Chlorogloeopsis sp. ULAP01: one gene and its partner. The protein of the gene in region 1 interacts with the protein of each later gene in a pairwise test. Links are inferred from orthologs where the notes say so. Each region holds a gene or a part of one and is shown on either strand. Other genes may lie near its edges. The genes, in order: ruvC and ruvA.

Region 1 (3,206 bases):
AGGCCCCATGATAATATAGTCAGCTTCTTTTATTACCTTAATAGCTGCGGGTAATGCCGGAGGATTAGCGGGAGTACAGCCTATTTTGACAATATTACCTCCTGCCTCGGTAATTTTTGATTCGCCTTCTATACGGCGTCCATCGGATAGCTCCGCCCACAGGCGAACATCACTAAGGGTTGCTGGCAAAACTTGTCCCCGCACTGCTAGTACTTTGGAACTAGCAGCAACTGCTCGCTCCAAATCCCCGGTAATTTCACTCATTGCCGTTAAGAATAAGTTGCCAAAACTGTGGCCTGTTAAACCATCACCAACACGAAAACGATATTGAAATAATTCTGTTAATAACTTTTCTTCATCTGCCAATGCAGCCAAACAGTTGCGAATATCTCCTGGCGGCAAAACACCAAATTCCCGCCGCAAACGTCCCGAAGAGCCACCATCATCAGCAACGGTAACAATAGCAGTAATATTAGCGCTATAGCGTTTTAGTCCTCTTAATAACGTAGAAAGTCCTGTACCACCACCAATGACGACGATTTTTGGCCCTCGGTACAACCGACGGTGTGCAAGCAACACATCCACCAGTTCTTCATCGCCTTCTGGTCTTAGTACTTTAGTAATTGAACCTACCGTGCGGGTTTGTCCCCAAAGAAGCAACAACAGTCCGAATAGCAGAACTAGAGGCCCGCTAATATAGTTGGGTAAGATGTTAGTAATAACTGTCAAAAAATCCCTAAGTAGCTCCAAAGTCCAAAAAATTGGCGTTAGCTTAACCCAAATCGCCAACCCCAGAGACGCTAGCAATACACCCCCAACGCTAATTAATAACCAACGTTTTACAGATAGTCCTGGGGATAACCACTTGAACCACTGGTTAACTCGATAGCGAGTGCGACGGCGCGACTGCTGTTGCAAAGTGTTAAGGGCTTGCCTGAAAAAACCAATTGACATACCTAAAAAAGAGCAGTACTACAAACAATGGTTAACAGAGAATTTACACTACCTGGTTTCATGTCCAAGTGTGAAATTACTACATTTTTCACTTTCATGAAACCAAAAGCGTCGAGTTAAACTTGTCAAACTGCCCTGTAACATAACACCTGGCGAGCGTGGATCTGAAAGTTAATGGAAAAGCAAATTTTAGGATTAGACCCTGGGCTAGCCACCTTAGGATTTGGAGCAATTATCTGTAATCAAAATCAAGCTCAGTTACGAGATACCTCAATAAATATGCTAGATTACGGTGTTATTAGTACATCAGCAGATACGGAAATGGGACAACGGCTTCGTACTTTGTACGAAGATTTACACACCTTGATTGAGGAGTTGCAACCCGACTTGGTAGCGATTGAGAAACTATTCTTCTATCGTATGGGAAATACTATCTTAGTTGCTCAAGCACGGGGTGTAATTATGCTAGTTTTAGCGCAACACAATTTGCCGTATGTGGAATTTACTCCCGCCCAAATTAAACAAGCTTTAACGGGCTATGGCAATGCAGAAAAATACGAAGTTCAACAAGCTGTGGCACGAGAGTTGAAATTAGATCAAATTCCTCGTCCAGATGACGCAGCAGATGGTTTGGCAGTAGCTTTAACAGCGTGTTTTCAATTGTAAAAGTCAAGCGGGACTCTTATGTCTACTTATGACAATATATATGCGATCGTGCGCCAGATACCAAAAGGTCGAGTAGCAACATACGGGCAGGTAGCGGATTTAGCTCACTTTTATGGCAAGGCACGTTTAGTAGGATACGCTCTTTATCAAGTTGATGAACGCTCATCAGATATACCGTGGCATCGAGTTATTAATTCTAAGGGAGAAATATCTTATTCACCTTTGCGACAGGGCGGAGATCATAGACAGCGATATCTTCTTGAACAAGAAGGAATAATATTTAGCTCTAAAGGAAGGGTTAATTTGCATCAGTATCAATGGCAGCCCTAATACGATTTTGGATTTTGAATTTTGGATTTTGGATTGGAAATCGTCTAGTTGCTGTTAAGTACATACGCATAAATATTCCCCATTCTCTGTTCCCTGTCCCCCGTTCTCTATTCCCTTATCTACTCATACACCATGCTGCTTAAACCATGCTTGTAAGCGTTTCCATCCGTCTTTAGCTTCTTTTTCGCGGTAGGAGGGGCGATAATCGGCAAAAAAGGCATGAGGTGCATCCGGATAGACAACAATTTCTGATTTACTGCTGCTTGATTTGAGGCGATCGCGCATTTTTTCTACCGTATCAAGGGGAATGCCTGTATCCTTGCCACCGTAAAGTCCGAGAACAGGAACTTTTAACTCAGACGCAATATCAACAGGATGCCTTGGTGTCAGTTTGGTTGTATCGCCCACCAATCGCCCGTACCATGCTACACCAGCCTTAACTTTAGGATTGTGAGCGGCGTACAGCCACGTAATACGTCCACCCCAACAGAAACCCGTGATTCCTAAGCGATCGCCATTACCTTGAGCAGACTTCACAGCCCAAGCCACCGTGGCATCGAGATCGGACATTACTTGAGCATCAGGGACTTTCGCTACTATTGGGCGAATTTCTGCTATGCTGCCTAAGTTGGAAACATCGCCCTGGCGTACAAACATTTCCGGAGCGATCGCCAAGTATCCCAGTTTAGCAAAGCGACGGCAGATATCTTGAATGTGCTCATGTACACCAAATATTTCCTGAATCACCAACACAATCGGAAAATTCTTGCCTGTAGCAGGCATAGCTCTATAGGCAGGAATTTTGCCATCTTTGACAGGAATTTTCACTTCACCTGCGATTAATCCTTTGGCATCGGTGGTGATGACTTTGGCAGAAATTGGTTGCACTGCTAGAGCGAAACCCGTTGCCAGGGTGGCAGTGGCAATAAATTGGCGGCGCGTGATTTCTTTCATAAATAAGGCAGAGGGCAGAAGGGAAGACTGGGACAAGGAGAAGGGGAGACAAGGGGCAAGAACGTCATCCGATTTCACCGTATCCCCATGTCCTCTTCTGTCTGCTGGACATAAGCATTTTACGTTTAATTATGTCCATCTACCTAATATTTTTGAGCAATTTGGAACGATTAGCCAAGTTCAAGGCTTAGTCAAAAAAGCGATCGCCCCCTAAGGAAAATTCTTACCATAATGTCTCAAGAGGTATCATAATTGAGGACATCTTCAATATGAGTAAAATACGTGCTGTCGTTGTCGATCCT
Region 2 (3,257 bases), on another replicon or contig:
GAATTGGAAATTTCCTTCTGTGTTGGGTTTTCGTGAATCTATCTGCCCTGAAACATTTTTTAAATTGGTATCAGTTTTACTTGTAGAATTTGGCACAAGTCAACAAAAAGTAAGCGACTCGATTTTTTGTCGTCAAATAGTCTTATCCCCAAAGCTTTTAGGATTGAAATCCTCTTTTCCTAATTCCCTCCTGCCTCCTGCCAAGGCAGGTGCTACAACGGAGCGGAGCAGGAGTTACTCCGCCTCCGGGGAGCCTCCAAGGGCGCACTGGCTCCGCAACGCGCTGCTCTCAGCATAGCTGCCTTCTACTTAACTATTCGACTTGTTCACCAAAAATAGATGAGATCAGCGCCATTACAGCATAAACTTTTTGATGGTAAAGCTGACAAAAGAGGTTGCTGTGACTACATTTCTATTTGTAACAGATTTAGATAATACTCTTGTGGGCGATGATAAGGCTTTGTTGGAATTGAACGATCGCTTACAAAGGCACCGTCAGGAACACGGTACCAAAATTGTTTATGCCACAGGGCGATCGCCAATTTTGTATCAAGAATTGAAACAACAAAAAAATCTTTTAGAACCAGATGCCCTGATTTTGGCTGTAGGAACAGAAATATATATCAACGGCAGTGAAACTTTTGATTCAACTTGGGCGGAAAAACTTTCACAAGGGTGGGACAGAGACTTGGTATTATCTATTACTGATACAATTCCGGAGTTACAACCACAACCAGATTCAGAACAGCGTCCATTTAAGGTGAGTTTTTTCCTCAACCAAGATGTAGCTGTAAAAGTTTTATCCCAGTTAGAATCAGAGTTACGTAAAAGTGGACTAAATATAAAGTTAATCTATAGTAGCGGTATAGACCTTGACATTGTGCCTCACAGGAGCGATAAAGGTCAGGCAGTACAATTTCTCCGTCAAGAATGGAAATTTTTAGCAGAGCAAACAGTTGTCTGTGGTGACTCTGGCAATGATATTGCTTTATTCGCCGCAGGCAACGAACGAGGAATCATTGTCGGGAATGCTCGCCCAGAGCTACTCGAATGGCACAATGAGAACCCTGGCGATCGCCGCTACCTGGCAAAGAATTTCTGTGCGGGCGGAATTATTGAAGGTTTACGATATTTTGGACTCATAGAATGATCAGCTATCTTAAAGGTATCGTCGCAGGCATCCAGAAACATGGCGGTAATCGCTATATTCTCACTCTCGAAGTCAATGGTATCGGGTATGACTTACAAATTCCGGCACGAATGGCACAGCAGTTGCCAGAGTCGGGAGGCGAAGTACAAGTATTTACCCATTACCAAATTCGAGAGGAAATGCCATTTTTGTATGGCTTTGCTTCTCCTGGAGAACGTGATGTGTTTCGCCACTTGTTGAGTGTGAGTGGCATTGGTGCAGCTTTGGCGATCGCCTTATTAGACACTCTAGAATTACCAGAATTAGTTCAAACAATTATTACTGGCAACATTCAATTATTAATTCAAGCTCCTGGCGTCGGCAAAAAAACTGCCGAGCGCATCTGTTTGGAGTTAAAAAGCAAGTTGATTGAATGGCGCAAAACAGCAGGATTTTTCGTCGCTACGGGTGGCCCCGCACCGGGTATCCTTGAAGAAGTACAAATGACTCTGTTGGCATTAGGTTATACTCCCAGTGAAGTTAGCCATGCCTTACACGTAGTGGGCGAAGATATTGGATTACCCAAAGACGCCTATGTAGAAGATTGGATTAAACAAGCGATCGCTCATCTCAGTAGTAGTGAATGTAGTCATTAGTAGGGGCGGGTTTATTTAGATATTTCATTATTCTAGAGAGATTGTTGTTAAAACCCGCCCGTACAGCAGCTAGTGGTTAGTGGTTCTCCTCTGCCCCTGGTGCTTCTTTGTTTCCCCCTCTTCCCTCTCTCCTGCTAAAACATGGCTGCCGATCCTTACGCTTGGATAGAACAATCTCTAGCAACCATTCACCGTGCGGACTGGTATCGTTCTGTACAAACGATTAATGGGCATCCAGGTGCCACAGTGCTTTTAGAAGGACGAGAGGTAATTAATTTTGCCAGTAATGATTATCTGGGATTAGCAGGCGATGAACGTTTAATAGCTGCCGCAACTGCTGCTACTCAAGAATTTGGCACTGGTAGTACTGGTTCTCGATTACTCAGTGGACACAGAAAATTACACCGAGAATTAGAAGAGGCGATCGCATCCCTCAAGCAAACAGAAGATGCACTGGTTTTTAGTTCGGGTTATTTGGCAAATTTAGGGACAATAACTGCTTTAGTTGGGAAGCGAGATTTAATTTTAGCTGATCAGTACAATCATTCCAGTTTAAAGAATGGGGCAATTCTCAGTAGTGCAACCATAATTGAATTTCCTCATTGTGATATTTCAGCTTTAAAAAATGAGTTACAACGAGTGCGGCAAGACTACCGACGCTGTTTGATAGTTACCGATAGCGTTTTTAGCATGGATGGGGATTTATGTCCTTTACCTGTACTGTTGGAGCTAGCTGAAGAGTTTAGCTGTATGCTGCTTGTTGATGAAGCTCATGCTACTGGAGTTATGGGAAAAACTGGTGCTGGATGTGTAGAACATTTTGGCTGTACTGGCAGACAACTCATCCAAATTGGCACTCTAAGCAAAGCTTTGGGTAGCTTAGGCGGATATGTAGCTGGAAGCACCACCCTCATTGACTTTTTGCGAAATCGCGCCCCAACTTGGATTTATACCACCGCCCTTTCACCTGCTGATGCGGCGGCAGCATTAGCAGCAATTGACGTAGTACAAAAAGAGCCGCAACGCCATGCCCAACTCTGGTACAATGTAGCTCAATTAAAAGAGTTGATACAAAAACACTTACCAAACCAAAGATTACTACCTTCACAATCACCTATTCTTTGCTTGCAATTACCGAGTGCAGCCGATGCACTTCAAGCAGCACAATATCTCAAATCTGCTGGTATTTTTGCCCCTGCAATTCGTCCCCCCACCGTTCCTACAAGTCGGATACGTATTTCTGTGATGGCAACTCACAAAGCAGCACATATTGAGAAATTAATACAATCCCTTCATAGCTTGCTAAATACTGCTGCATGAAAAAGAGCAGGGGGGAGGAACAAATGAGGAAGATAGGGAAGGTTTACTTTTATTACTTCCTCATCTCCTTCAACTTCTTTACCTCCCTATCCTCTTTACCCTACTGCTTTTTCACAGGTGCAACTTTTGCTTCCACCTTCACAGTCTTGACA

Evidence for each region.
Region 2: the proteins of ruvC (region 1) and ruvA interact in binary tests that used the Escherichia coli proteins (3 or more experiments, as listed by UniProt). The link is inferred for Chlorogloeopsis sp. ULAP01 from one-to-one orthologs.

Annotation. Positions count from the first base shown.
Region 1 is NZ_JAUDRH010000007.1:168,601-171,806, forward strand. Bases 2-2,874 are described here. They hold ruvC (crossover junction endodeoxyribonuclease RuvC), read left to right. Parts: upstream 2-1,128; coding sequence 1,129-1,620; downstream 1,621-2,874. Other genes in these bases: QUB80_RS15570 (gluconeogenesis factor YvcK family protein), read right to left, coding at 2-954; QUB80_RS15580 (MGMT family protein), read left to right, coding at 1,639-1,950; QUB80_RS15585 (dienelactone hydrolase family protein), read right to left, coding at 2,074-2,874. Outside these bases: more of QUB80_RS15570, read right to left, coding at 1-1; more of QUB80_RS15585, read right to left, coding at 2,875-2,904; QUB80_RS15590 (hypothetical protein), read left to right, coding at 2,891-3,118; QUB80_RS15595 (zinc-binding dehydrogenase), read left to right, coding at 3,174-3,206.
Region 2 is NZ_JAUDRH010000018.1:53,967-57,223, forward strand. The notes cover bases 42-2,965. They hold ruvA (Holliday junction branch migration protein RuvA), read left to right. Parts: upstream 42-1,146; coding sequence 1,147-1,785; downstream 1,786-2,965. Other genes in these bases: QUB80_RS29545 (sucrose-phosphate phosphatase), read left to right, coding at 401-1,150; bioF (8-amino-7-oxononanoate synthase), read left to right, coding at 1,927-2,965. Outside these bases: more of bioF, read left to right, coding at 2,966-3,105; QUB80_RS29560 (BON domain-containing protein), read right to left, coding at 3,206-3,257. UniProt on the Escherichia coli protein: The RuvA-RuvB-RuvC complex processes Holliday junction (HJ) DNA during genetic recombination and DNA repair.